DNA from 4 places in the Enterobacter dykesii genome. Region 2 is predicted to be linked to each of the others. Evidence: predicted binding sites of a transcription regulator. Region 2 holds the regulator's gene; each other region holds the start of a gene.
What was found. Region 2 encodes CRP, which controls carbon source genes, mostly activating them, when cyclic AMP is high. Its sites were predicted from a motif close to ATGTGANNNNNNTCACAT; they were not measured.
Positions count from the first base shown of each region.

Region 1: the regulator CRP is predicted to act here: its motif matches at 2,817-2,834, upstream of F0320_RS15305 (YfcZ/YiiS family protein).
Region 3: the regulator CRP is predicted to act here: its motif matches at 632-649, upstream of F0320_RS00635 (PTS mannitol transporter subunit IICBA).
Region 4: the regulator CRP is predicted to act here: its motif matches at 3,926-3,943, upstream of bhsA (multiple stress resistance protein BhsA).

Region 1 is NZ_CP126604.1:3,214,071-3,218,976, reverse strand. Features, by position in the region: gene F0320_RS15320 (formate/nitrite transporter family protein) at 1-133, opposite strand, end outside; gene mlaA (phospholipid-binding lipoprotein MlaA) at 448-1,200, shown strand; gene fadL (long-chain fatty acid transporter FadL) at 1,245-2,567, opposite strand; gene F0320_RS15305 (YfcZ/YiiS family protein) at 2,940-3,224, shown strand; gene fadI (acetyl-CoA C-acyltransferase FadI) at 3,462-4,772, shown strand; gene fadJ (fatty acid oxidation complex subunit alpha FadJ) at 4,772-4,906, shown strand, end outside.
Region 2 is NZ_CP126604.1:4,143,164-4,148,069, forward strand. Features, by position in the region: gene F0320_RS19865 (phosphoribulokinase) at 1-588, shown strand, start outside; gene F0320_RS19870 (OsmC family protein) at 655-1,059, opposite strand; gene crp (cAMP-activated global transcriptional regulator CRP) at 1,371-2,003, shown strand; gene F0320_RS19880 (YccS/YhfK family putative transporter) at 2,061-4,148, shown strand; gene argD (bifunctional acetylornithine/succinyldiaminopimelate transaminase) at 4,145-4,906, opposite strand, start outside.
Region 3 is NZ_CP126604.1:136,204-141,109, reverse strand. Features, by position in the region: gene F0320_RS00640 (DUF3302 domain-containing protein) at 1-129, opposite strand, end outside; gene F0320_RS00635 (PTS mannitol transporter subunit IICBA) at 789-2,696, shown strand; gene mtlD (mannitol-1-phosphate 5-dehydrogenase) at 2,796-3,944, shown strand; gene mtlR (mannitol operon repressor MtlR) at 3,941-4,531, shown strand; gene F0320_RS00620 (YibL family ribosome-associated protein) at 4,590-4,906, shown strand, end outside.
Region 4 is NZ_CP126604.1:1,691,912-1,696,817, reverse strand. Features, by position in the region: gene mfd (transcription-repair coupling factor) at 1-2,407, shown strand, start outside; gene ldtC (L,D-transpeptidase LdtC) at 2,556-3,521, shown strand; gene bhsA (multiple stress resistance protein BhsA) at 3,597-3,854, opposite strand; gene comR (TetR family copper-responsive transcriptional repressor ComR) at 4,099-4,734, shown strand; gene F0320_RS08000 (glycine zipper 2TM domain-containing protein) at 4,793-4,906, opposite strand, start outside.

The DNA of each region.
Region 1 (4,906 bases), 930 kb from region 2:
CGTGGATGGCCATTGCGCGGGAGGGGAGGCGATCTTCATCAATTTCTATCTTCTCGCCGCGCGCTTTCTCCTCGCTTTCAATTTCAAGATCCTCAGTGTTCTCGCCAATTTTTTCTTCGCCTACATCTTTCATATCTGCTCCCGGAGGTTGTCTTTCTGTTAAGCGTAGCGGCTTTTATCGGGATGCCTGTGGGGATGCTCTTAAATTGTCAGCAATGACAACAAAGGTGATACATCTCTTTCAAAGACATTATAAAATTGCCAGCGAAACGAATTCCAAAAGCCAGGCTATGCTGAGATCAGAGTCACGGTGGTTACTGCCCGTAATTGTGCTCATAGACATCGGTAAACGTGCTGTTACAATCGCTTGCACGTTTACAGACGGAGCATTAACGGCTCCGTTACGGATGGCAATCAACGATAGCCATACTGAACAGGGAGATATTTATGAAACTTCGGCTGTCGGCGCTTGCGCTTGGCGCGACGATGCTTGTGGGCTGCGCCAGCTCCGGTGAGCAAACGGGACGCTCCGATCCTCTCGAAGGATTTAACCGCTCAATGTATAGCTTCAATTACAACGTACTGGACCCGTATGTGGTTCGTCCGGTAGCAGTAGCATGGCGCGATTATGTTCCACAACCTGCGCGTAACGGGTTAAGTAACTTTACCAGCAACCTCGAAGAGCCTGCGGTAATGGTGAACTACTTCCTGCAGGGCGACCCGTATCAGGGGATGGTCCACTTTACCCGCTTCTTCCTGAACTCCATTTTGGGTATGGGCGGCTTTATTGATGTAGCAGGTATGGCTAACCCGAAACTGCAGCGTGAACAGCCGCACCGTTTCGGTAGTACGCTGGGGCATTATGGTGTCGGTTACGGTCCTTACGTTCATCTGCCGTTCTATGGCAGCTTCACCGTGCGTGATGATGGCGGCGATATGGTCGATACGCTGTATCCGGTTCTGTCGTGGCTGACCTGGCCGCTGTCGGTGGGTAAATGGACGGTGGAAGGGATTGAAACCCGCGCGCAACTGCTCGACTCTGATGGTCTGCTGCGCCAGTCTTCTGACCCGTATATTATGGTGCGTGAAGCGTACTTCCAGAATCATGACTTTATTGCCAACGGCGGCAAGCTGAAGCCGGAAGAGAATCCAAACGCGAAGGCGATCGAAAACGAACTAAAAGATATCGATTCGGAGTAAATAAAAAAGGTGAGCAATGCTCACCTTTTTTGATTCTAATCCAATTAGAACGCGTAGTTGAAGTTCATGCCGTACAGCCAGGCTTTACCTTCGGAAGAGAACTCATACGGACCTTCCTTGAAGTTAACTTTTTGACCGTGCATATAAGAGATGCCTGCATCAATAGATGCATCTTTATTGAATGCATAGGTCGCACCTGCGCTCAGCCAGAAGCGGTCCTGATCCGGAATTGAGATAGAGCGTTTGTCTGCTGGTACCGGACTATCATCGAAGGCAATACCGGTACGGAATGTCCAGTTGTCATCCATATAGTAGGTGGTCCCCAGTGCGATGCGGTAAGCATCACGGAAGCTCTCATCTTTGTAGAAGAGCGTGTCGCCGTTGCTATTGGTCGCCTTCAGCTCCTGGAACTGGCTCCAACTGGTGTAGGTCAGGCTATAGTGAACTGCCCACTGTGGCGCCACTTTGTTATAACCTGACAATTCCCACATTTCTGGTAAGTGCAGGCTCAGAGAGCCGCCAGTGGTTTGGCCATTGGTGCCCATCGGCAGACCGAAGTTGCCGAGGATCTGGTTATAGGCAGAAGGGAGGCTGCTTTTGTAATCTCCATCAAAGTCGATTTTTACTTCGGAACGGTAGGTTAAGCCGTAACGGTTGTTTTTATCGAGTTCATAAAGGATACCGGCGTTCCAGCCAAAGCCCCACTCATCGCCCTTCAGATAAGCGATCTGAGTATCCGCTGGGATACCAGCCACACGCTGTGCCAGGGCTGGTGGTAGTGCGCCTGAGCCAGCGACGACTTTGCCCAGGTCGCCCGCGTAACGTTCGATCTTCGCTTTAGCATACACAGCGTCAAAGCCAACGCCGAAACTCCAGTGATTATCCAGACGGTAAGCACCGCTCAGGTTCAGGTTCAGGGTTTCCAGGTCGGTTTTACCGCCAAACGCCCCAGCTGCATAGTCGTTATTGAACTCGGTTGCTAAACCGTAGTTAGAGGTCACGGATGCGCCCCAGCCGAACTGGTCATTAATCGGCGCCACGAAGTGCATGTTTGGAACCCATGCCGTTGGGGCAATGTTATCCGATTTCAGATCGGCACCTGTCGGAGAACGGCCCGAGATATCAACACCTGGATCGACAAAAATTGCACCGGCAGAGAAGGTCGGACGATCGAACATCATGATCAACGCAGGGTTACGACTCGCGTTACCCGCATCATCAGCAATAGCGCCTTCCCCGGAATACGCACGGCCAAGGCCAGAGGAAGAAAATTCGTTTAACTGAAAGCCCGCTGACCAGGCGGAAGTGGAGACGAGTGCCACTGCGACTGCCAGCGCAGTCTTGTTGAACAGGGTTTTCTGGCTCATGACCATAACCTCATTGAGTTATTTTTATTCAATAATTGTTACATACCGTAACAGGAGCGCGAAGTGTAGGGTCTGAGGTATGACAGACAAATCAGACCAGTGGCCAGAGTATAGGTCTGACCAGCCGGAATGTTGCAAGTTTGTTTATTAATATTTTCAAACATGTTTCGTGAAACGAGATCTGGTTGGCAAAATTGTGACCATCAATACTCACCCAAAAGGGTGGTTTTTGTTTTAGATCATTTTTTAGTGTGATATTGGTCACTTATCCGCTTTTACGCCATTAACGGCTGGAGAGCGCCCGCTCCGGGGCGTAAAATAGCAGCATCGTGTTTATCTCGCGCGCTGCGCGAATACAGAGGAAATTGAGCTATGAGTAAATGCAGTGCTGATGAAACCCCGGTTTGCTGCTGTATGGATGTTGGGACCATCATGGACAACACCGATTGCACCGCCTCTTACAGCCGTGTATTCACCAACCGTGCCGAAGCGGAAGAGACCCTGGCCGCGCTGAGCAAGCGTGCGCGTGACGTTGAATCCGATCCGTGTGAAATCAAGTCTACCTTTACCGAAGTGGAAGGTGGAGTGAAGCTGGACATCGACTTTGTCTTCGCCTGTGAAGCAGAAACGCTGATTTTCCAGCTGGGCCTGCGTTAATCTCTGTGGCCTGATGCCCTCAACCCCAGCCCTCTCCCACGGGAGAGGGTGCAAATACTAAAAACGGTAACCTATGGGTTACCGTTTTGCTTTTTCCTTGGGGCATTTTCTTTTTCTTCTCTGTGTTTTAGCTCGCACTTTTTCGTTTCCCCGATTGGCTGAATGTAAAAAAATGGTTAAGACTATTATCAGGTCAGACCACTTTATGTTTGCGAAAATTTTTTACAGGGGAGTGTTATGAGTCAGGCATTACCGCTTATTACCCGTCAGGGCGATCGCATTGCCATAGTCAGTGGGTTGCGCACGCCGTTTGCGCGTCAGGCAACGGCGTTTCATGGCATACCGGCCGTCGACCTGGGAAAAATGGTAGTGGGGGAGATGCTGGCTCGCAGCGAAATTCCGCCTGACGTCATCGAACAGCTGGTATTTGGTCAGGTTGTGCAGATGCCTGAAGCCCCCAATATTGCGCGTGAAATCGTCCTCGGTACCGGGATGAACGTGCATACTGATGCCTACAGCGTCAGCCGCGCCTGCGCAACCAGCTTCCAGGCCGTAGCTAACGTCGCTGAAAGCCTGATGGCGGGCACGATTCGCGCCGGGATTGCGGGTGGGGCGGACTCCTCTTCGGTGCTGCCGATTGGGGCCAGTAAAAAGCTGGCGCGCATCCTGGTGGATGCCAATAAAGCCCGTACGACGAGTCAGAAACTCAAACTCTTCTCGCGTTTACGTCTGCGCGACCTCATGCCTGTACCACCTGCCGTCGCGGAATACTCCACCGGCCTGCGCATGGGCGATACCGCCGAGCAGATGGCAAAAACGTACGGCATTACGCGTGAACAGCAGGATGCCCTGGCGCATCGCTCGCATCAGCTTGCGGCAAAAGCCTGGTCGGAAGGCAAGCTGGCCGACGAGGTCATGACCGCCTATATCCCCCCCTACCGTGAACCGCTTGCGGAAGATAACAATATTCGCGGCACCTCAACGCTGGCGGATTACGCCAAACTGCGCCCGGCGTTTGACCGCAAACACGGCACGGTGACGGCGGCGAACAGCACGCCGCTGACGGATGGCGCCGCCGCCGTGATCCTGATGACCGAATCCCGCGCGAAGGAGCTGGGCATCACTCCCCTGGGCTATCTACGCAGCTATGCCTTCACCGCTATTGATGTCTGGCAGGACATGCTGTTAGGTCCGGCGTGGTCCACGCCGCTGGCGCTGGAGCGCGCGGGGCTGACGCTGGCTGATTTAACCCTGATTGATATGCACGAAGCGTTTGCCGCGCAAACCCTGGCAAACGTCCAGCTGCTGGCAAGCGAGCGTTTCGCGCGCGATGTGCTGGGCCGCGCCCATGCCACGGGCGAAGTGGATCAGAGTAAATTCAACGTGCTGGGCGGCTCTATCGCCTACGGTCATCCGTTTGCCGCCACAGGGGCGAGGATGATCACGCAAACATTACATGAACTCCGTCGCCGTGGCGGCGGGTTTGGCCTCGTTACCGCCTGTGCGGCGGGTGGCCTTGGCGCAGCAATGGTTCTGGAGGCTGAATAATGGATATGCCATCTGCATTTAATCTGACGGTTCGCCTCGATAACGTGGCCGTTATCACTATTGATGTGCCTGATGAAAAGATGAATACCCTGAAGGCCGAATTTGGTGTTCAGGTGCGCGCGATGCTAAAGCAG
Region 2 (4,906 bases):
CGCAAGTATCTGCACACCTATGATGAAGCCGTACCCTGGAATCAGGTACCGGGAACCTTTACCCCGTGGCAGTCGCTGCCGGAACCCACCGACGTCCTGTTTTACGAGGGATTGCACGGCGGCGTGGTCACCCCTCAACACGACGTGGCGCGCCATGTGGATCTGCTGGTCGGCGTGGTCCCTATCGTTAACCTGGAGTGGATCCAGAAGCTGACCCGCGACATGAGCGAGCGCGGCCATTCGCGAGAGGCAGTGATGGACTCCGTGGTGCGCTCCATGGAGGATTACATTAACTTCCTGACGCCGCAGTTTTCCCGCACCCATATCAACTTCCAGCGCGTGCCGACGGTGGACACCTCAAACCCGTTTGCCGCTAAAAGCATCCCGTCGCTGGATGAGAGCTTTGTGGTGATCCATTTCCGCAATCTCGCAGGCATTGATTACCCGTGGCTGCTGGCAATGCTGCAGGGCTCGTTTATTTCGCACATGAATACGTTAGTCGTGCCGGGCGGAAAAATGGGGCTGGCGATGGAGCTCATCATGACGCCGCTGGTGGAGCGACTGATGGAAGGGAAACAGATCGCGTGAGCATGTTCCCTCTCCCTGTAGGAGAGGGTTAGGGTGAGGGCATCAACACGCACGATGCCCCATCAATCACGCCTCGATCACTTCATACGAATGCGTGATTTTTACCGCTTTCTCCAGCATTAACGCCACAGAGCAGTACTTCTCCGCAGACAGGTCCACCGCACGCGAGACCGCCGCGTCTTTCAGCTCTTTACCGGTGACCACAAAGTGCAGGTTAATATGGGTGAACAGGCGTGGCGCCTCTTCGCGACGTTCTGACGTGAGTTTAACCTCACAATCCGTCACGTCATGACGACCTTTTTGCAGAATCGACACTACGTCAATCGCGCTGCATCCGCCTGCCGCCATCAGCACCATTTCCATTGGGCTTGGCGCTTTATCGCCGGAGTTACCGTCCATCAAAATCTGGTGTCCTGACGCGGACTCGCCCAGGAACGTTAAACCTTCAACCCATTTCACGCGCGCTTGCATATTCATTAACTCCAACGTTGCATTTTTGGTGACAGATTACGCGTGCGTTACATTTCTCGCAATGGAAGGCGACCTGCATCATGCTGAAGCGAGACACCAGGAGACACGCGGCGAAAGCTATGCTAAAACACTCAGGATGCTACAGTAATACATTGACGTTACACATGTATGCAGAGGACATCAAACTTTACTGGCTGCGAAACGTTACGGTAGCCGACTTCCCAGGGTATGGGTAAGAATTCGATTGCAACCCCAGAGTCCGGATGCATCTGATGACTCTGGTGACAGCTTATAACAGAGGATAACAGCGCATGGTGCTTGGCAAACCGCAAACAGACCCGACTCTCGAATGGTTCTTGTCTCATTGCCACATTCATAAGTACCCATCGAAGAGCACGCTGATTCACCAGGGTGAAAAAGCGGAAACGTTGTATTACATCGTTAAAGGCTCGGTGGCAGTGCTGATCAAAGATGAAGAAGGGAAAGAGATGATCCTTTCTTATCTGAACCAGGGCGATTTCATCGGTGAACTGGGCCTGTTTGAAGAGGGCCAGGAACGTAGCGCCTGGGTTCGTGCAAAGACAGCATGTGAAGTGGCTGAAATTTCTTACAAGAAGTTCCGTCAGCTGATTCAGGTTAACCCTGACATCCTGATGCGTCTTTCTTCCCAGATGGCGCGCCGTCTGCAGGTGACGTCAGAGAAAGTGGGTAACCTCGCCTTCCTGGACGTTACCGGCCGTATCGCGCAAACCCTGCTGAACCTGGCGAAACAGCCAGACGCCATGACCCACCCGGACGGCATGCAAATAAAAATTACCCGTCAGGAAATTGGTCAGATCGTCGGTTGCTCCCGTGAAACAGTGGGCCGTATCCTGAAAATGCTGGAAGATCAAAACCTGATCTCCGCCCACGGTAAAACCATCGTGGTCTACGGAACGCGTTAATTCCGCTTAAACGGCGTGCCATCGCAAGGTGTCACGCCGTTTTTGTCTCTACTCCCCATGTGGCGCAGGCTGATCTATCACCCGGAAGTTAACTACGCACTGCGACAAACGCTGGTGTTGTGTCTTCCTGTGGCCATAGGCCTGATCCTCGGACATCTTCAGCAAGGTCTGCTGTTCTCCCTCGTGCCCGCCTGCTGCAATATTGCCGGTCTTGACACGCCGCATAAGCGCTTTTTCAAACGCCTGATTATCGGCGGCTGCCTGTTTGCCGGGTGTAGCCTCGCCGTGCAGCTTCTGCTTGCCCGGGATATCCCGCTGCCGCTGATCCTGACCGTGCTGGCGATGACCCTTGGCGTCACGGCGGAAATCAGTTCGCTGCATGCCCGCCTGCTTCCCGCTTCGCTGATTGCGGCCATTTTCACGCTGAGCCTCGCCGGGAACATGCCGGTGTGGGAGCCGCTGCTGATCTACGCCCTGGGGACATTATGGTACGGGCTGTTTAACTGGTTTTGGTTCTGGCTGTGGCGGGAGCAGCCGCTGCGTGAATCCCTGAGCCTGCTCTATGTGCAGCTTGCGGATTACTGCGAAGCCAAATACACCCTGCTCACCCAGCATACCGATCCGGAAAAATCCTTACCGCCGCTGCTGACGCGCCAGCAGAAGGTAGTGGATCTCATAAGCCAGTGCTATCAGCAGCTGCATATGCTCGCCGCCAACAAGAACCACGAGTACAAGCGGCTGCTGCGCACCTTCCAGGTCGGGCTGGATCTACAGGAGCACATCTCCGTAAGCCTTCACCACCCGCAGGAGGTGCAAAAGCTGGTCGAGCGCAGCCACGCCGAAGCGGTGATCCGCTGGAACGCACAAACTGTGTCCGCACGTCTGCGCGTGCTGGCCGACGATATTCTCTACCACCGCTACCCGACGCGCTTTAACATGGACAAGCAGCTGGGCGCGCTGGAGAAAATCGCCCGCCAGCATCCCGATAACCCAGTCGGCCAGTTTGCCGCCTGGCACTTCAGCCGCATTGCCCGCGTGTTGCGCACGCAGCGCCCGCTTTATCCCCGCGACCTGATGGCGGATAAGCAGAAACGGCTGCCGCTATTGCCCGCGCTCAAAAGCTATCTTTCTCTTAAATCGTCCGCCCTGCGCAACGCCGCAAGGATCAGCGTGATGCTCAGTACCGCCAGCCTGATGGGCATGGCGCTGCACCTGCCGAAACCGTACTGGATCTTAATGACCGTGCTGTTTGTCACCCAGAACGGCTACGGCGCCACGCGGGTGCGTATTCTGCATCGGGCCGGCGGAACGATGGCCGGGCTGATCATCGCGGGCGTGACGCTGCACTTCCACGTGCCGGAAGGCTATACCCTGGCAGGGATGCTGGCGATTACGCTGGTGAGCTACCTGATTATCCGCAAAAACTACGGCTGGGCGATGGTGGGCTTTACGGTGACGGCGGTATACACCCTGCAGTTGCTTACGCTGAACGGCGAACAGTTTATTGTCGCCAGGCTGATTGATACCCTGATCGGGTGCCTGATTGCCTTTGGCGGAATGGTCTGGCTGTGGCCGCAGTGGCAGAGCGGGCTGCTGAGGCAAAACGCCCACGACGCGCTGGAAGCCGACCAGCAGGCTATTCGCCTGATCCTGAGCGACGACCCGCAGCCCTCCCCGCTGGCCTATCAGCGGATGAAGGTCAACCAGGCGCACAACGCCCTGTTTAACTCGCTCAACCAGGCGATGCAGGAGCCAGGCTTTAACTCGCACTATCTGGCAGACATGAAGCTCTGGGTGACGCACAGCCAGTTTATCGTCGAGCACATTAACGCCATGACCACGCTGGCGCGCGAGCACACGATGCTGACGCCGGATCTGGCGCAGCGCTATTTGCAGTCGTGTGAAATTGCGTTGCAGAGGTGTCAGCAGCGTCTGGAGTATGACGCGCCGGGCGAGTCGGGTGACTCAAACATTCTGGAAGCGCCGGAGACGTTGACCCACGGGCCAATGAGCACCCTGGAGCAGCATTTGCAGCGCATTCTGGGGCATCTGAACACCATGCACACCATTTCGTCGGTGGCATGGCGTCAGCGTCCGCATCACGGGATTTGGCTAACCCGCAGGTTAAAGCGAACCGAGTATTAGCCTTTAACGATCTTCGCGACCGCGGCGGCAAAGCGGGTTAACCCGTCTTCGATGTCTTTGTCTTCTACCACCAGCGACGGCGCAAAGCGCATCACGTCCGGTCCGGCGTTGAGCACCATCACACCTTCGTGCGCGGCGGCGTGCAGGAAATCACGCGCGCGGCCTTTGTACTGCGGCTTCAGCTCGGCGCCAATCAGCAGCCCCATCCCACGGATCTCGCTGAACACGTCGTACTGCTCATCAATCTTCTGCAGGTGTTTTACGAACAGCTCGCGCTTCGCGCTAACGCTGTTCAACACCTCTGGCGTGTTGATGATGTCGAATGCGGCACCCGCCACGGCGCTCGCCAGCGGGTTACCGCCGTAGGTGGAACCGTGAGAACCGACGTGGAACGCGGAGGCGATCTCCTGCGTCGTCAGGACCGCGCTCACCGGGAAACCACCGCCAAGCGCTTTGGCGCTGGTCAGAATATCCGGCGTTACGCCGTAGTGCATATACGCGAACAGATCGCCGGTACGCCCCATCCCGCACTGCACTTCATCAAAGACCAGCAGCGCCTGATGTTCGTCGCACAGCGCGCGCAGCCCTTTCAGGAATTCCAGGGTTGCCGCGGTCACGCCGCCTTCCCCCTGAATCGGCTCGACCACCACCGCGCAGGTGTGGTCGTCCATCACCGCTTTCACCGCGTGCAGATCGTTAAACGGCACGTGGACGATGTCGGCCGGTTTCGGGCCAAACCCGTCGGAATACTTCGGCTG
Region 3 (4,906 bases), 550 kb from region 2:
CGCATCGGCATGCGGATGGTTTCGCTTTTTGGCCATATTATAAGGAATGTCATGGATGGCGATGATTCCGTAAAAGAGAACCAGAAATACAAAAATCAATACGCCCAGCGCGAAATAGTTGAGAAACATATTCTCCTCACTTAAACAACGTCAACTCATTGAATTAATAAAACAGTACGCAACCTAATTAATTTATTTTAAAATACATAAGGTATACTGGTTATTTCAGAGCCGGGGAGTATCGGTTTTTATAATATCTCCGTGCAAGTTTATAAGCGTGTCAAAATATATCCTGAATAATAATATACTTAACCTTACAATATGAGCGTAATCCACCTTTTAACTTTTCGCCATACCACACATCAAAAGTGGTTTTTTAGCTTATCGTGTCGTGCAATATCATCCTGGCGCTGAATCGCGAAGCAGAGTTTGCCGCCGATCGCAGCCGGAGAAATCTGCATAAAAATATTTTGTGAAATCAGTCACAATCCAGAAATAAACCCACAAAATCAAATCGTGACACCTATCACAGAAAAGGGTGGTTTTTGTCGTTTTTCTCACCATCGTATTTTTTTTAGTCATACATTTTGTGATTCAGATCACCTCATTAATGTCCACACCCCCTACATTTACGTGATACACGTCACATAAATTTTCGCCATCTGGACAGTTGAACGATTCAGTGCCAGATTTCACAGCATCAGAACAGGGCCCGGCTACCTCTGCCGCCTCATTAACAATAAACCTCGGGCCGCAAGCCTAAGCGTAAACAGAAGAAGGGGTGTTTTATGTCATCCGATTTCAAGATCAAAGTTCAAAGCTTTGGTCGTTTCCTCAGCAACATGGTGATGCCAAATATCGGCGCGTTTATCGCGTGGGGTATCATCACTGCATTGTTCATTCCGACAGGGTGGTTGCCTAACGAAACGCTGGCGAAACTTGTTGGCCCAATGATTACCTATCTCCTGCCGCTGCTCATCGGTTTCACCGGTGGTCGACTGGTGGGCGGTGACCGTGGTGGCGTAGTGGGTGCCATCACGACCATGGGGGTTATCGTCGGTGCGGATATGCCGATGTTCCTCGGTGCAATGATTGCCGGTCCTCTGGGCGGCTGGGCGATTAAGAAATTCGACGTCTGGGTTGATGGTAAGATCAAATCCGGCTTCGAAATGCTGGTGAACAACTTCTCTGCGGGCATCATCGGGATGATCCTCGCGATTCTGGCGTTCCTCGGCATTGGCCCTGCGGTTGAAGTGCTGTCCAAAATTCTGGCGGCAGGCGTTAACTTCATGGTTGCGCACGATATGCTGCCGCTGGCGTCTATCTTCGTAGAACCGGCGAAAATCCTGTTCCTCAACAACGCCATCAACCACGGCATCTTCTCGCCGTTGGGTATTCAGCAGTCTCACGATCTCGGCAAGTCTATCTTCTTCCTGATTGAAGCCAACCCGGGTCCGGGTATGGGCGTACTGCTGGCGTACATGTTCTTTGGTCGCGGCAGCGCTAAACAGTCTGCTGGCGGTGCGGCAATCATCCACTTCCTGGGCGGTATCCACGAAATTTACTTCCCGTACGTGCTGATGAACCCACGTCTGATCCTGGCCGTTATCCTTGGCGGTATGACCGGCGTGTTCACCCTGAGCGTGCTGGGCGGCGGTCTGGTGTCTCCGGCCTCTCCGGGTTCTATCCTGGCGGTGCTGGCGATGACGCCAAAAGGGGCGTACTTCGCGAACATCGCGGCCATCTGTGCAGCCATGGCCGTCTCCTTCGTGGTCTCTTCTATCCTGCTGAAAACCAGCAAAGTGAAAGAAGATGATGACATCGAAGCGGCGACCCGTCGTATGCACGACATGAAAGCCGAATCCAAAGGCGCAACCCCGCTGGCGGCTGGCGATGTGTCTAACGACCTGAGCCACGTGCGTAAAATCATCGTTGCCTGTGATGCCGGTATGGGTTCCAGCGCAATGGGTGCAGGCGTGCTGCGTAAGAAAGTGCAGGATGCGGGCCTGACCAACATCTCCGTCACCAACAGCGCCATTAACACCCTGCCGCCGGACGTTGACCTGGTTATCACGCACCGCGACCTGACCGAACGCGCCATGCGCCAGGTGCCGCAGGCGCAGCACATCTCGCTGACCAACTTCCTCGACAGCGGCCTGTACACCAGCCTGACCGAACGTCTGGTTGCGGCGCAGCGTCACGAAGACAATGAAGTGAAAGTGCGCTCAAGCCTGCAGGACAGCTTTGACGAGAGCAATGCCCACCTGTTCAAACTGGGTGCGGAAAACATCTTCCTCGGTCGTACCGCGGCAACTAAAGAAGAAGCGATTCGCTTTGCCGGTGAGCAGCTGGTGAAAGGCGGCTACGTTCAGCCTGAATACGTTGACGCGATGCTGGAACGCGAAAAACTGACGCCAACCTACCTGGGCGAATCCATCGCGGTGCCGCACGGTACGGTTGAAGCGAAAGATCGCGTTCTGAAAACCGGCGTCGTATTCTGTCAGTATCCGCAGGGCGTGCGCTTCGGCGAAGAAGAAGATGACATCGCCCGTCTGGTGATTGGTATCGCCGCTCGCAACAACGAGCACATTCAGGTGATTACCAGCCTGACCAACGCGCTGGACGATGAGTCTGTCATTGCGCGTCTGGCGAGCACCACCAGCGTGGAAGAAGTCCTGGCACTTCTTAACAAATAAGTTCTCTTCCCTCTCCCCCATGGGGGAGAGGGCTAGGGTGAGGGGAAACGTTCCTCACCCCAGCCCTCTCGGGTAAAAACATTGATGAAGGTTAACACTATGAAAGCATTACATTTTGGCGCAGGTAATATCGGTCGTGGTTTTATCGGTAAACTGCTGGCAGACGCGGGCATTACGCTGACATTCGCCGATGTGAATCAGGTGGTCCTGGATGCCCTGAATGCGCGTCATAGCTATCAGGTACACGTGGTGGGCGAAAACGAACAGGTTGAGACGGTATCCGGCGTCAACGCGGTCAGCAGCATCGGCGAAGACGTTATCGACCTGATCGCCAGCGTCGATCTGGTCACCACCGCCGTGGGCCCGGTTGTGCTTGAGCGCATCGCCCCTGCGGTCGCGAAAGGCCTGGCAAAACGTAAAGCGCAGGGTATCGACACCCCGCTGAATATCATCGCCTGTGAAAACATGGTGCGCGGCACCACGCAGCTGAAAGGCCACGTTCTTAACGCTGTAGCGGACGAAGACAAAGCCTGGGTTGAAGCGCACGTGGGTTTTGTGGATTCCGCCGTGGACCGCATCGTCCCACCTTCTGAATCCGCCACCAACGATCCGCTGGAAGTGACCGTGGAAACCTTCAGCGAGTGGATCGTGGATAAAACCCAGTTTAAAGGCGCGCTGCCGACCATTCCGGGAATGGAATTAACCGATAACCTGATGGCATTTGTCGAACGCAAGCTCTTCACGCTGAACACCGGGCATGCTATAACCGCGTACCTCGGAAAATTGGCCGGTCATCAGACCATTCGTGACGCGATCCTCGATGAGAAGATCCGCGCGGTGGTAAAAGGGGCAATGGAAGAGAGCGGCGCGGTGCTGATCAAACGCTACGGTTTTGATGCTGAGAAACACGCAGCATACATCCAGAAAATCCTCGGTCGCTTTGAAAACCCGTATCTGAAAGATGACGTTGAGCGCGTGGGCCGTCAGCCTCTGCGCAAACTGAGCGCGGGCGACCGTCTGATTAAGCCGCTGCTGGGCACGCTTGAATACGGCCTGCCGCACGCCAACCTGGTGAAAGGAATTGCCGCCGCGATGCACTACCGCAGCGAGCAGGACCCACAGGCGCAGGAACTGGCTCAGCTGATTGATGACAAAGGCGCGCAGGCTGCGCTGGCGCAGATTTCCGGTCTGGACGCCAACAGCGACGTGGTTGTGGAGGCGGTTAACGCATACAACGCAACCAAATGATGCACAGTGCGGCGCAGGTTAACCTGCGCCCAAATAATAGATTGTCAGATATGCAGGCAATAATGGAACAAACCCAGGCCTTTGAAAATCGTGTGCTTGAGCGTCTGAATGCTGGCAAAACCGTACGAAGCTTCCTGATTGCCGCCGTCGAGCTGTTAACCGAGGCGGTGAATATCCTGGTGCTTCAGGTGTTTCGCAAAGACGACTACGCGGTAAAGTATGCTGTAGAACCGTTACTGGACGGAGACGGACCGCTGGGCGATCTATCCGTGCGTCTGAAGCTGATTTATGGTCTTGGCGTGCTCAACCGACAAGAGTATGAAGATGCGGAGCTGTTAATGGCGCTGCGCGAAGAGCTCAATCATGACGGTAACGAGTACACTTTTACCGATGATGAAATTCTGGGGCCCTTCGGCGAGCTGCACTGCGTCAGCGCGCTGCCCCCTGCTCCCCATTTTGACAACAGCGACCCTGAGCTCTACGCGATGCAAAAGCTGCGTTATCAACAGGTTGTCCGCTCCACAATGGTGCTCTCCCTGACTGAGCTGATTTCCCGAATCAGCTTAAAAAAAGCGTTTCAGAAGTAAGCCTGCTCACATTGGTGTATCCTTCCCTGTAAATTCCCCGTTTTCAGAGTTATTTGTCATGAAAGAAGTCGAAAAGAACGAAATTAAACGCCTGAGCGACCGCCTGGATCTGATCCGCCACCAGATGGCTGGCCTGTCACTGGTCGATTCCGCCGAGAAGTACGCCGAGCTGGAAAAAGAAGCCGCCACGCTGGAAACAGAAATCGAGCGCCTGCGCGAAGTGAAGGGCCAGAAGCTGAGCAAAGAAGCGCTGAAGCTGATGAACATGCCGCACCGCCGCGCGATCACCAAAAAAGAACAGGCCGACATGGGCAAGCTGAAGAAAAGCGTCCGTGGTCTGGTGGTGGTTCACCCGATGACCGAGCTTGGCCGCGA
Region 4 (4,906 bases), 2.1 Mb from region 2:
GGCCGCCAACACCAACCTCGCCTTCCGGACGCTGCCGGACCTGGCCGTTCAGGCGCAGCAGAAGTCCCCGCTGGATAATCTGCGCAAGTTCCTCGAGTCCTTTACCGGCCCGGTGGTGTTCTCCGTTGAGAGTGAAGGCCGCCGCGAAGCGTTAGGTGAGCTGCTGGGACGCATTAAGGTAGCGCCGAAGCGCATCCTGCGTCTGAGCGAAGCGACCGGAAACGGTCGTTACCTGATGATTGGCGCCGCCGAGCACGGGTTCATCGACACGCTCAACAACCTGGCGCTGATTTGCGAAAGCGACCTGCTGGGTGAGCGCGTCGCGCGCCGCCGTCAGGACAGCCGTCGGACCATCAACCCGGACACGCTGATCCGTAACCTGGCCGAGCTGCACCCGGGCCAGCCGATTGTTCACCTGGAACACGGCGTTGGGCGCTATCAGGGGATGACCACGCTGGAAGCGGGCGGCATTAAAGGTGAATACCTGATGCTGACCTACGCCAACGACGCCAAACTGTATGTTCCGGTCTCCTCCCTGCATCTGATCAGCCGCTACGCGGGCGGTGCCGAAGAGAATGCGCCGCTGCACAAGCTGGGCGGCGATGCCTGGGCGCGCGCGCGCCAGAAGGCGGCGGAAAAAGTGCGCGACGTGGCGGCCGAGCTGCTGGATATCTACGCCCAGCGCGCGGCCAAACAGGGCTTCGCCTTTAAGCACGATAAAGAACAGTACCAGCTGTTCTGCGACAGCTTCCCGTTTGAAACCACGCCGGATCAGGCCCAGGCCATCAACGCCGTGCTGAGCGACATGTGCCAGCCGCTGGCAATGGACCGCTTAGTCTGCGGGGACGTCGGCTTCGGCAAAACCGAAGTGGCGATGCGCGCCGCCTTCCTTGCAGTGGAAAACAACAAGCAGGTGGCGGTGCTGGTGCCGACCACCCTGCTCGCTCAGCAGCACTTCGACAACTTCCGCGACCGCTTCGCCAACTGGCCGGTACGCATCGAGATGCTGTCGCGTTTTCGCAGCACCAAAGAGCAGACGCAGATCCTCGAACAGGCCAGCGAGGGCAAAATCGATATTCTGATCGGCACCCACAAGCTGCTGCAAAGCGACGTGAAGTGGAAAGATTTGGGGCTGCTGATCGTCGATGAAGAGCACCGCTTCGGGGTGCGTCATAAAGAGCGCATCAAAGCGATGCGCGCCGACGTCGATATCCTGACCCTGACCGCGACGCCGATCCCGCGAACCCTAAACATGGCGATGAGCGGCATGCGCGATCTGTCGATTATCGCCACGCCGCCGGCGCGCCGTCTGGCGGTGAAAACCTTCGTCCGCGAGTACGATAATCTGGTGGTGCGGGAAGCTATTCTGCGTGAAGTGCTGCGCGGAGGTCAGGTCTACTATCTCTATAATGATGTGGAAAACATCCAGAAAGCGGCGGACAGGCTGGCGGAGCTGGTGCCGGAAGCACGCATCGCTATCGGTCACGGGCAGATGCGCGAGCGCGAGCTGGAACGGGTGATGAACGACTTCCACCACCAGCGCTTTAACGTGCTGGTGTGCACCACCATCATTGAAACCGGGATCGACATTCCGACGGCGAACACCATCATCATTGAGCGTGCGGATCACTTTGGTCTGGCTCAGCTTCACCAGCTGCGCGGCCGCGTCGGGCGTTCGCACCATCAGGCATACGCCTGGCTGCTGACGCCGCATCCGAAAGCGATGACCACCGACGCGCAAAAGCGTCTGGAAGCCATCGCCTCGCTGGAAGACCTCGGCGCAGGCTTTGCGCTGGCCACGCACGATCTCGAGATCCGCGGTGCCGGCGAGCTGCTGGGTGAAGACCAGAGCGGCTCCATGGAGACCATTGGCTTCTCGCTCTATATGGAGCTGCTGGAAAACGCGGTTGATGCCCTGAAGGCCGGACGCGAGCCGTCGCTGGAAGATCTCACCAGCCAGCAGACCGAGGTTGAGCTGCGTATGCCTTCCCTGCTGCCGGACGATTTCATTCCGGACGTGAATACCCGACTGTCGTTCTACAAGCGCATCGCCAGCGCGAAGAAGGAGAATGAGCTGGAAGAGATTAAGGTGGAGCTGATCGACCGCTTTGGCCTGCTGCCCGATGCGGCGCGAAATCTGCTGGATATCGCGAGGCTGCGCCAGCAGGCGCAAAAGCTGGGGATCCGCAAGCTCGAAGGCAATGAAAAAGGCGGCGTGATTGAATTCGGCGAGAAGAATCACGTCAACCCGATGTGGCTGATCGGCCTGCTGCAAAAACAGCCGCAGCATTTCCGTCTGGATGGTCCAACCCGTCTGAAATTTACCCAGGAGCTGACGGAGCGCAAAACCCGTATGGACTGGGTGCGTAACTTTATGCGCCAGCTGGAAGAGAACGCGATCGCATAACCTCCCTTCCCCCCGTTAGCCCAGCGCTACGGGGGGACAATTTACAAACTCTTTGCACTTCACCCGATCTTCCCGACATACCCATTCGCCATAATTATGTTTAACGTCTTATAAAACAATAACCTTATCATTTATATGGATTATGGTGATGATGACCTCTTCGCGTTTTACTCGCTGGATGACCCTGTTTGCGCTGGCAGCCACCGTCGCGGTTGCGCTTCCCGCCCGGGCAAATACCTGGCCCCTTCCCCCTCCCGGCAGCAAGGTGGTGGGTGAAAACCGCTTTCATGTCGTTGAAAATAATGGTGGTTCACTGGAAGCGATTGCCAAAAAATATAACGTCGGTTTTCTGGCCTTGCTGCAGGCGAACCCCGGCGTCGATCCGTATGTCCCGCGCGCGGGGAGCGTACTGACCATCCCGTTACAGACCATCCTGCCGGACGCCCCGCGCGAGGGGATGGTGATAAACCTGGCCGAACTGCGTCTGTACTATTACCCGCCGGGTAAAAATGAAGTCACCGTCTACCCTATCGGTATTGGTCAGCTGGGCGGCGACACCCTGACGCCGACGATGGTCACCACCGTCTCGGATAAACGTGCGAATCCAACGTGGACCCCGACGGCCAACATTCGCGCCCGCTATAAGGCCCAGGGGATCGATCTTCCTGCCGTGGTGCCGGCTGGTCCGGATAACCCGATGGGGCACCACGCGATACGCCTCGCGGCATACGGCGGCGTCTACCTGCTGCACGGAACGAATGCGGACTTTGGCATCGGCATGCGCGTCAGCTCCGGCTGTATTCGTCTGCGCGATGACGATATCAAAACGCTGTTTAACGTCGTTACGCCGGGTACCAAAGTGAATATTATCAATACGCCGATTAAGGTTTCTGAGGAGCCGGGCGGCGTGCGGCTGGTTGAGATTCATCAGCCGTTATCAAAAAACATTGGCGACGATCCGCAGACGCTGCCCATTAATCTAAATGCCGCGATGGTAAGCTTCAAAACGAATGCGAATACCAACAGCGTGGTGATGGAACGTGCGATGGAAGCCCGGTCAGGTATGCCGACCGATGTCACCCGGCATCACGATGTCGTCCAGCAGTCGATGTAAATCAGAAATAAAAAAACGCCCTGCTCAGCAGGGCGTTTTTTATTGCAGTGGCATAAATGAGGGTTTATGCGCGGCTTATTTGTAGATGACCGCAGTGCCGTGCAGAGTGTTAGGACCGGTCACTGAGGTGATGCGGTAAGATTTTGCACCCATCTCTTGCGCTTTTTGCGCCAGCTGATCTTCCAGGGAACCCAGGTTAGTACCGGCAGAGGCAGAGATTGTCCCGACTTTGTGCTGGTCAGCAGGGGTGGATTGCACCTGTACAGCAGCAAAGCTTGCGAAAGAGAGTGAACTCAGGACAGCGGCAGCGATGAGAGTTTTTACGTTTTTCATGATGTTTACCTTTAGCAGATGAATTTGGAGGTCGTTAATCATTTAGTTAACGATCGATAGGTAAATCATAAATGTGATACAGGTCACACGTCAACATAATTTTATAACGAGCGTTAACTTAATTTTAAAATTGTTATTTTTCATACATATATGATTAATTTATTTTTAAGCATTCTGCACTGGTGGTGGGTTGCGTTTATTTTTATAATGGTCATTCACCAAACCAACAGAGGACCAACGGCAAATGACAACCGACGTCACGAGTTGTGCGAAGAAAAGCCGTGGCCGACCAAAAGTGTTTGACAGGGATGCAGCGCTTGATAAGGCCATGACTCTCTTCTGGCAACATGGGTATGAAGCAACCTCGCTTTCCGATCTGGTAGAAGCCACCGGAGCCAAAGCGCCGACGCTGTATGCCGAATTTACCAATAAAGAGGGGCTGTTCAGGGCGGTTCTGGACAGATACATTTCGCGCTTTGCGGCGAAACACGAAGCCCAGCTGTTCTGCGAAGAGAAAAGCGTTGAACAGGCGCTTCGGGACTATTTCACCGCCGTCGCGACCTGCTTCACCAGTAAAGATACGCCTGCGGGCTGCTTTATGATTAACACCTCTGCCACCCTTGCGGCGTCCTCCAAAGAGATTGCCAATACGGTGAAGTCGCGGCATGCGATGCAGGAGGAGACCCTCAGCGCATTTCTGGCTCAGCGCCAGCAGCGCGGTGAAATCCCCGCGCAATGCAATCCTCAGCTTCTGGCGCAATACCTGAGCTGTATTTTGCAGGGGATGTCAATCAGCGCCCGTGAAGGGGCCACGCTGGAAAAACTGCAGAATATTAGCGAAACCACGCTGCGGCTGTGGCCCGAGCTACTGAAAATCTGACGCAAAAAAAGCTCCTCAGCCTGAGCGCATGAGGAGCTAAATTCAGAGAACTTCTTTTTTACACTTTGTTATTCAGAACCAGCTGGCCGTTTCCATCCAGTGGAATTTGCGTGCCCGGGTCTTTATCCATGCGGATTTTGCCCTGCTGATCGCCAATTTTGTACGTCACGTC